One region of the Thalassotalea sp. G20_0 genome, then DNA from elsewhere that is predicted to be linked to it. Evidence: predicted binding sites of a transcription regulator. Region 1 holds the regulator's gene; the other holds the start of a gene.
The links. Region 1 encodes LexA, which represses DNA repair genes until DNA is damaged. Its sites were predicted from a motif close to TACTGTATNNNNATACAGTA; they were not measured.

Region 1 (5,122 bases):
CTCCCGGTCAGTGTATGAGTCAGGCATCAAACCATCCGGACCGACACCCTGCAAACCCGAGCCGTCTATCTCAGCCAGTACCTCCCGAACTCCCTGACGGTTACAGATTATAAGGAGATCACAACCAGCATCCAGGGCTGCCCTGGCCCTGGCAGGATAACTGCCGGTTTTCGCCGCTCCCTCCATCGACAGGCAATCGCTGATAACCAGCCCCTCAAATAACAGCTGGTTGCGTAACACCCCTTTCAGCCACTCTGAAGAGTAACCCACCGGATGCCGGTCAATAGCGGGAAACAGGATATGGGCCGGCATTAATGCCTCAACCCCCTTTTGAATCATTACCCGGAAAGGCTCCAGGTCCGACTGACAGATCTCATCAAAAGTACGATCATCCAGGGGAAGGCTCACATGGGAATCAGAATCTACATTCCCATGGCCGGGAAAGTGCTTGATAACCACGGACATTCCCGCTTCATGAACCCCATCAATCCACAATGAGGCCAGGTGATTCACCTGCTCAATCGAACACCCAAAAGCCCGGTCCCCCACGATCGGCGTTTTACCATGATCAATATCCAACACCGGCCCCAGGCAAAGATCTATCCCACAGGTCAGCAACTCAGAGGCCATCAGCCAGCCTGACTCATAAGCCATCTGATACTGTTGATCCGGGTCAAATTCCCCATAAGCCTGTGCCGGGGGCAGACGGGTAAACCCGTCCTTGAAGCGTTGCACACGCCCACCTTCCTGATCCACACAAATTAACAGATCCCGGCGAACATTCCGGACAGAACGAACCAGGGAAATTAACTGTTCCCGACTCTGATAGTTCCTGGAAAAAAGGACAATACCCGCAACACCGGGCAGGGAAAGCAGCTGGTGTTCTTCGGCGGTCAGCTGCGTTCCCTCAAGATCAATCAAAAGAACACCACGGTTCAGGCCTGTTGGCACAACTATATCCTCTAAAAAAAAACGGTATCAGCTAAGCAGTATATCGATCCTGGTACCGGTATCTACACGGTCAAACAGATCGATAATATCTTCCCCGTGCATTCGGATACATCCCCGCGAGCCGGGTTCTCCCATCACTGCCGTATCCGGCGAACCGTGGATATAGATATAGCGACGCATGGTATCAACATTACCCAGCCGGTTATATCCGGGCTCCAGGCCACTGAGCCATAAAATTCTGGTTAAAATCCAGTCCTTTCTTTCAGGGTACTGCTGGCAAAGCCCGGGGGAATAAATCTCACCGGTAAAGCGACGTCCGACAAATACTGAATTAGCCGGCAGACCGGCACCAATTTTCGCCCGGATAACATGCTGCCCAAGAGGTGTTTGCCAGCTCCCTTCCTGCTGCCCGGTTCCCTTGCTGGCAGTAGACACAGAATAAACACGGCGCTTGCCGTCCTCCTCGTGCAGCACCATTTCCTGACTGGCAATATGAACAGTAAGATGCATCGGTAAATCAAACTCTGTATGGTTAAATGATCCGTCAGGTGTGCGATCTGAGACCTGCCGCCATGAAAGGCACCATCTTTCTCATGATATCTTCCAGTTCAGTCCTGACCCCATAATCGCTTTCCGCAATAGCCCTCAGCGCATCCGCTCCTGAAAGGGTAAACACAGCGGAACCCAGAATAAAATAGACTCGCCAGAACAGGTCATTCAGTGGCAACTCAGGACACGCTTTTACCAGCAGCTCCAGATAAGCCTGGAATACTTCCCCATAAACGTCGCGCAAATATTTCTTCAGATGCCCCTGGCCCTGTGTGTAGGCCAGGCCAATCATCCTCATACAAACAGAGAGATCTTCAGGGCTGCGGGGTTTAACCGCCATGATCTGATCCACCAGTAAATGAAGTATTTCTTCCAGATCAATAACGTCATTATTATCCTGATATCGCACAAGAGCCCCGGAAAGATTGCTGACAAAAGGGTCAAGAAAACGGGAAAAGACCGCCTGGATCAGGGATTTTTTGGAGCCGAAATGATAATTAACAGCGGCCAGGTTAACACCCGCCTGACTGGTAATTGAACGCAGCGAGGTCTCTGCGAACCCATGCTCAGCAAATAACTTCTCTGCAGCGTCCAGAATCCTGTCTACTGTCGCTGACTGTGACATGCCTGTAAAACCTCCAATGTAAACATTTGTTTAAAACTAACGTTTGCCAACTGAAACATCAAGTTAGATTAATAAGGCAGGGGTGGTTGCAGACAGCAAAATACTGTATATAATTACATGTACTGTATAAAAACACAGATTTAATCATGTATAAATTGACCAAGCGCCAGACTGAGATCCTTGAACTGATCAAATCTCATGTAGAAGAGACCGGTTTCCCCCCCACCCGTGCAGAAATCGCACAGACCTTCGGTTTCCGATCACCCAATGCAGCAGAAGAACACCTCAGAGCCCTTGCCCGCAAGGGAGCTATCGAGATCACCCCCGGCACCTCAAGGGGTATCCGAATCCCCGGCACCGAATCTTCCGGCCTGCCTATTGTAGGACAGGTTGCTGCAGGAAGCCCCATTCTTGCCCAGGAACATATTGAGGACCACCTGTCCATCAACCCTGATTTCTTTTCCCCCAAAGCAGACTTCATGCTTCGGGTAAAAGGAATGAGCATGAAGGATATCGGTATTCTTGACGGGGACCTTCTGGCGGTCCATAAAACATCAACGGCAGCCAATGGCCAGATTGTCGTTGCCAGAATTGACGACGAAGTAACGGTCAAACGTTTTGAACAGGTTAAAAACAGAATTTACCTGCACCCGGAAAACAAAGAATTCAAGACAATCGAAGTAGACCTCAGCGTTGATACCTTTGCTATCGAAGGACTGAGTGTGGGGGTTATCAGGAACTAGGAGGCTATTCTCGGACAGCCTCCCCGACCCTGAGACAATCTCTGATGTAGAGGACCTGACATGCAAGCATTAACACCATCATCCAGTCAGAACGGCAACGCTCCCTGCATTGACAGTGAACCTGTCAGCTTTATTGATGAACTGATTCTCTCAGGCCCGCCCTGGCAATCAGGACGCTTTCTGAAGACTGTTCTGTATGAGTTGGCTAACGACCAGGATCAACGCTGGCTTACCCTGATACTGTCCAGTGAACAGGCAAAAAACACCATAAACTGGCTGAAGTCATCGGGAATCAGCAGACAGCGCCTTCAGGTTCTCAACCCATCTGCTGAGGCAGACCCACTGAAACTCACTCGCAAGGCACTGGCCTCAGGCACCAGCCACACCGTGGTCAGCTGGATCGAGCAGATCGATAGCATCACACTCTCTGAACTCGAGACCGCCGCTCGCTCAGGTCGATGTCAGGGACTGGCAATCAGGAACAGAGGATAACTGGAGGGTTTGTATGACAGTTAATGAAGAACCCGGTTTTCAGGGATGTATTCTCCAGCGTCAGCTTCTGTTTTACGCCCCACTTCCGCTATGCAGGCATCCAGCATAGCCTTGGCTACCTCCACCTGATCTCCCTGGAGAAAGTCAAGCAACTCCCGGGAGAATGACATGGTAACCAGAGGCTCAGCGTTCTCCTCATCACTGCGACGCAAAACGATTTCGCCGGAAGGCAGTTCAACAATTTCAAGAAACGACGCTGACATAAATAGTGACACCGGGATTTTAGGGTTAGCGGTTAAGCATTGTGCATTAGCCAGCAGAGGCTTTCAAGATATCAGCCATCAACAATAGCTGAATACGGCTGGCAATGAACAAACCTGAAAACATCAGAAACCTACCATTCCAGGCTGAAGTTCCGGCTGTAAGTGACCAGCTCCTTCAGCGACTCAAGCACAGCAAGAAAGCCTTCTGACTGATCAAACCGCACACTATTGGCATTAAACAGAGGAATTTCATTCAGTTCAACACTTTTGCGCTGTATAGGCATGGCACAGTCCTGATGACTTTTTAATAACGCCGACAACCATGAATCATGTTGCTCAAGACGTTCAATGTACTGCAACTCAGTAGACACCTCTCCCTTATGATGAACACTGTTCATTGCCTCATCAAGAGAGGGTAGTTGATTTACCGGCAAACGGTAATTCGTCATAATTTCAGCCAGTAACGAGCGGTAAGCCTGAACCATTGCATTCAGACAGGCCTCACGAAATGCCGGCTTGGCAAGATCATCTGCATCTTCCCAGGCATCCAGCAATAAACGGGCGTGAAAGAGCATTTTATTGGTATATCCCTGCCAATTGTTTGTCATAACCAACTCCATCAATCTTTCGGGAACAACTCGTGTTTTGTCGAGCTAAGGAGTTGTCGCTTAAAAACTTCCTCATTTTGCCACGGAGGCACAGAGTCACAGAGGAAAAGATTTTTTTCTTTTCTCCGTGCCTCCGTGTCTCTGTGGCAAGTTTTTTCTTTGCTGGATAATATCCGAAATGTGGAAGTTATCTCGGGACAGTTCCTAAAAGTTACTAACTGCCATAATACAACAGGGCATAATAGCCCTGTCTCATGAACCCGGGAGGCTGAAATAAATCTAACCGGACTGGCGCTTTTTAGACTGCTTTTCATGCCAGCGACCATCATCAAATACTGCACTCCAACCCGTTGCCTTACCATCGAGCTCGGACATAACATACTGCTGCTTGGTCTTGCGGCTGTATCGAATAATTGCCGGGTTGCCATCAGGGTCCTGACGGGGAGCATCCATCAGATAACCGTACTTGGGGTCAATCATTGCCTGATGGGGCAATAGCTCCGCCACCAGCGGAGCACGGGTCTCTCTGTTCTTGGGAAATTGACTGGCCGCAAGGAACAATCCGGACGCGCCATCCCTGAGCACATAATGATCATCAACTTTGACGCACTTTAACTCAGGCATGGGCACTGGCTCCATTTTGGGTGGAGCAGGCTCACCACTTTTCAGCAACTTTCTGGTGTTCTTGCATTCACTGTTAGTACAACCAAAATACTTGCCGAAGCGCCCGGTTTTCAACTGCATTTCACTGCCACACTTATCGCAGTCAAGTACGGGGCCATCATAACCTTTTAATTTGTAACTCCCCTTCTCCACCTCAAAGCCGGAACAATCAGGGTTATTGCCACAGACGTGTAACTTCCTCTGCTCATCAATCAGATAGCTTTCCAT
Region 2 (5,122 bases), on a different contig from region 1:
CCCCAGAGAGACATCAATATATCATGCTCAGAGAGTTGAGGGTTTTCACTGATTCTCTCGACAAGAGAATCGAACATTGATTTTACCACTTTCAGCTCAATAGCCTCACCCAGTTTTGCCAGGGACCACAGCAGGTTGGCGACTTCCTGTGGCTTGAAATGGTCTTTCTCTTCCTTTGATTCGGCTTTGGTTAGCACATGGGGCAACAGCGCAGCCATAACCTCTTTGAGCTTCGGTGTTTTCTCCAGCTTCAGCCCATTGCCCATCAGTTTCGCCAGGGCCCACAGCAGGTTGGTGGTACCTTGATTGTTGAAGTGGTCTTTCTCTTCTTTTGATTCGGCTTTGATTTCCACATGGGACAACAGCGAGGCTACGGCCTCTTTGAGCTTCGGTGTCTTCTCCAGCTCCAGTCCGTTGTCCACCAGTTTCGCCACAGCCCACAGCAGGTTGGCGACTTCCTGTGGCTTGAAGTGGTCTTTCTCTTCTTTTGATTCGGCTTTGATTTTCACATGTGGCAATAGTGCGACCACGGCCTCTTTGAGCTTCGGTGTTTTCTCCAGCTCCAGCCCATTGTCCGCCAGTTTCGCCAAGGCCCACAGCAAGTTGGCGACACCCTGTGGCTTGAATTGGTCTTTCTCTTCTTTTGATTCGGCTTTGGTTTCCACATGGGGCAACAGCGCGGCCACGGCCTCTTTCAGCTTCGGTGTCTTCTCCAACTCCAGCCCATTGTCCACCAGTTTCGCCACGGCCCACAGCAGGTTGGCGACTTCCTGTGGCTTGAAGTGGTCTTTCTCTTCTTTTGATTCGGCTTTGGTTTCCACATGGGGTAACAGCGCGGCCACGGCCTCTTTGAGCTTCGGTGTCTTCTTCAGCTCCAGGCCATTGTCCACCAGTTTCGCCACGGCCCATAGCATGTTGGCGACATCCTGTGGCTTGAAGAGTCCTTTATCTTCTTTTGTTTCGGCTTTGGTTTTCACATGGCGCAAAAGTGCGGCCACGGCCTCTATGAGCTTCGGTACCTTCTCCAGCTCCAGGCCATTGTCCACCAGTTTTGCCACGGACCACAGCAGGTTGGTGATACCTTGAGTGTTGAAGTGGTCTTTCTCGTCTTTTGATTCGGCTTTGGTTTTCACATGGGACAACAGAGCGGCCACGGCCTCTTTGAGCTTCGGTGTTTTCTCCAGCTCCAGCCCGTTGTCCACCAGTTTCGCCACGGCCCACAGCAGGTTGGCGACTTCCTGTGGCTTGAAGTGTTCTTTCTCTTCTTTTGATTCTGCTTTGGTTTCCACATTGGGCAACAGCGCGGCCACGGCCTCTTTGAGCTTCGGTGTTTTCTCCAGCTCTAGCCCATTGTCCGCCAGTTTCGCCAAAGACCAAAGCAGGTTGGCGATATGCTGAGGAATGAAGCGGTCTTTCTCTTTTTTTGATTCGGCTTTGGTTTTCACATGGTGCAACAGCGCGGCTACGGCCTCTTTGAGCATCGGTGTTTTCTCCAGCTCCAGCCCGTTGTCCACCAGTTTCGCCACGGACCACAGCAGGTTGGTGATACCTTGAGTGTTGAAGTGGTCTTTCTCGTCTTTTGATTCGGCTTTGGTTTTCACATGGGGCAACAGAGCGGCCACGGCCTCTTTGAGCTTCGGCGTTTTCTCCAGCTCCAGCCCGTTGTCCACCAGTTTCGCCACGGACCACAGCAGGTTGGTGATACCTTGAGTGTTGAAGTGGTCTTTCTCGTCTTTTGATTCGGCTTTGGCTTTCACATGGGGCAACAGAGCGGCCACGGCCTCTTTGAGCTTCGGTGTTTTCTCCAGCTCCAGCCCGTTGTCCACCAGTTTCGCCACAGACCACAGCAGGTTGGCGATACCTTGGGTGTTGAAGTGGTCTTTCTCGTCTTTTGATTCGGCTTTGGTTTTCACATGGGGCAACAGCGCGGCTACGACCTCTTTGAGCTTCGCTGTCTTCTCCAGCCCGTTGTTCACCAGTTTCGCCAGGGCCCACAGCAGGTTGGTAATATGCTGAGGAGTAAAGTGGTCTTTCTCTTCTTTTGATTCGGCTTTGGTTTTCACATGGGGCAACAGTGCGGCTACGGCCTCTTTGAGCTTCGCTGTCTTCTCCAGCCCGTTGTCCACCAGTTTCGCCACAGCCCATAGCAGGTTGGCGATACCTTGTGTATCAATAGTCCTTACTTCAGGTTTTTGGTTGCACTGTATTGTTACTGCATCAAGTAAAGTTGACAGTAAAGCAGCTTGAGTTTCCTTTCCCAACTCATCCATGTATTTATGAGGGGTCAAAACACCCGCTGAAGTAAAGGAATGAAGCGTTGTCGTCAGGCTTCGCCAGGTCCACCCGGGTGTCGCTTTAAAATCGTGCAACAATGGTATCAGTTGGCTTTGTTCACTATGATTTAAAGGTCGTTTTGACGCCAGTGTGTATTGTTTAATTGAACTGGCAAATTGACTGTGCTTTCTACCATCATAGCGATCACCATAACGAGCAGATATCCTCACCAGGCAATTCATTTTTTCGTGTGTAATGAGAGCATTAAAATCATAAACAGGTTTTACTGAATGTCTTGGTGGATAGTGAGAGGAGCATGCGTCAGAAGTATGATAAAATGCATTACACCTTGGGATATAGGGGAGTGGAGTATTCACCTGTCTGACTGTGCTATGCTGATATCGCCCACTCCTTGAAGCATTGGTATGACCATCCGGTGGTTTATAATTATTACCTGATGTCGTGTATTTCCAACTTATACCAGCAGCGCCTCTATCCATAATTATATTTCATTAATTCATAAAAAATATAAAAAGTAGACTACTGTCCTGTATATAGTTCATCTTGCTGAAATGTCTATAAACTCTTGTTTAATTGGTGCTTGCGACGAATTTTATAGATTAAATTCGGAATTCTCTTGTTGTATGTACTTCCTTTGGTTTTGAGTGCCGAAGCCCTAAAACTTTCTCCGGTTATTATCCCCATAATGAGTTTTTACTGGCTTTTTTCTCTTCCTTTTTCGCTTTTTGGTTTACCTGTTTGCTCTTCTAAATTATTGCGCGGTAAAGTAACAGTCATCTGAGAACTGCCCTCCTTCATCGGCTGTAACGTATGCCTTATCTGCTGACCCCTCGCGCTGAAGTGACACAAGGCAATGGGCCTCTGGCGGGGTGGCTAACCTTGTCTTTATTTGATCAATAATGGGTTTTTAGACCAATTTGCTGCCATCCTCGCTACGGGCGCTATTCTCGAGCCTCCTAGCCAAAAACAATTATCAGGGAGCCTCAGGCTTCCATTAAAGATTAAAGGCCAGTGTGATTAGAAACAGCACCACAGTGACACTGGCAATGGTCAGTAATGTTTTCATTTGATTATTCATCTGGCAAGCTGACTCCCCAAAACCCACGTTCAAGAGTAAGTCGCAATCGCTGAGTTTCGTAGCCTATTTGGGTAATGTCGTGTTTCAAAATTGTAATGCTGGAAACGTGTATGTATATACAGTATTCTTTTTAACGACAGGTTTGGAACAGAAATGGAATGGCCATATTGTTGGGGATTGATCCCGGGTCCAGGATTACCGGGTATGGAATCATTGAGGAAATCGGCTCCCAATGTAAATACGTGGCATCGGGCTGTATCCGAATTCAGGATGGGCCACTACCAGAAAGACTTGCCCAAATTTTTCAGGGTATCAATACGGTGATTGAAATGTACAGCCCGCAATCTGTCGGAATTGAGCAGGTGTTTATGGCCCGCAATGCCGACTCTGCCCTGAAGCTTGGGCAGGCCCGTGGCGCGGCGATTGTTGCCGCGGTAAATCATGGGCTTGACGTTTCAGAGTACTCGGCACGACAGGTGAAACAGGCGGTGGTGGGTAAGGGCTCTGCGGAAAAGTCCCAGGTACAGCACATGATTACTTCAATTCTGAAGTTGGATAAAACCCCTCAGGCCGATGCCGCCGATGCGTTAGCAGTGGCATTGTGTCACTCCCACACACGGGCAAGTCTGGTGCGAATGGCCGGTGCAACGGGTAGAAGAAATCGTCGGTTATTAAGTAGTTAAGTCGCTAGAAGAGATACTGAATATGATAGGCAGACTTCGCGGTATTTTGCTGGAAAAAAAAGCCCCATACCTGCTGATTGAGGCAGGGGGTGTGGGCTATGAAGTTGAAGCGCCGATGTCGGTGTTTTACCGTCTGCCAGAGGTTGGTGTTGAGACAACACTTTATACGCACTTTGTCGTTAGAGAAGATGCGCAGCTGCTCTATGGCTTCAGCGACGCCCGGGAGAGAGAGCTGTTCCGTACCCTGATTAAAGTGAATGGGGTGGGTCCGAAACTGGGCCTGACACTGCTCTCCGGAATAGAAGCGTCTGTATTTGTACGTTGTGTTCATGATGGCGACAGTTCTACCCTGGTGAAATTACCAGGGGTTGGTAAGAAAACTGCGGAACGCCTGATTGTGGAGTTAAAAGATAAACTGTCAAAATGGGATAGCGCAGCTGCGCAATTTGATGGTTTGACTGGAACGCCCCTGGGGCAGGCCCTGGAAAAACAGGCCGCTGATACTGAACAGGAAGCCGTCAGTGCCCTGGTTGCCCTGGGCTATAAGCCTCAGGAAGCCAGCAAGGTGATTGGGCGGATTAAAGTAGAAGGTCTGTCCAGTGAAGAACTGATCAGGCAGGCTTTAAGAAGTATGATTTAACATCATTCCCGGGAAAAATTATGATCGAAGCGGATCGCTTAATATCAGCCAGTGAACGCCCGAGCGAGGAGGCCCAGGATCGGGCCATTCGACCCGTCCGGTTGCTTGAGTATACCGGGCAGCCAAAAGTCAGGGAGCAGATGGAGATATTTATCCAGGCGGCCCGAAAGCGTGGTGATGCTTTGGATCATACGTTGATATTTGGTCCGCCCGGGCTGGGCAAGACAACGCTTTCCCATATTGTTGCCAATGAAATGGGCAGTAATATCCGTTCGACTTCCGGGCCTGTGATTGAAAAGGCCGGAGACCTTGCCGCCCTGCTCACGAACCTTGAGCCTAATGACATCCTGTTTATTGATGAGATCCATCGTCTCAGCCCGGCCGTTGAAGAAGTGCTCTATCCAGCCATGGAAGATTATCAGTTGG

Region 2: a site for LexA is predicted at 3,478-3,497, ahead of ruvC (crossover junction endodeoxyribonuclease RuvC). Genes of this name have one in related genera too.

The regions. Positions count from the first base shown of each region.
Region 1 covers NZ_JAGHQV010000035.1:7,118-12,239, reverse strand. Annotated here, with positions in the region: gene nagZ (beta-N-acetylhexosaminidase) at 1-951, opposite strand, end outside; gene J7438_RS18375 (L,D-transpeptidase) at 979-1,461, opposite strand; gene J7438_RS18370 (TetR/AcrR family transcriptional regulator) at 1,496-2,125, opposite strand; gene lexA (transcriptional repressor LexA) at 2,272-2,868, shown strand; gene J7438_RS18360 (SulA-like leucine-rich domain-containing protein) at 2,929-3,360, shown strand; gene J7438_RS18355 (hypothetical protein) at 3,381-3,623, opposite strand; gene J7438_RS18350 (DUF6586 family protein) at 3,755-4,231, opposite strand; gene topA (type I DNA topoisomerase) at 4,511-5,122, opposite strand, start outside.
Region 2 covers NZ_JAGHQV010000030.1:39,635-44,756, forward strand. Annotated here, with positions in the region: gene J7438_RS16980 (RAP domain-containing protein) at 1-2,774, opposite strand, end outside; gene ruvC (crossover junction endodeoxyribonuclease RuvC) at 3,532-4,056, shown strand; gene ruvA (Holliday junction branch migration protein RuvA) at 4,079-4,696, shown strand; gene ruvB (Holliday junction branch migration DNA helicase RuvB) at 4,717-5,122, shown strand, end outside.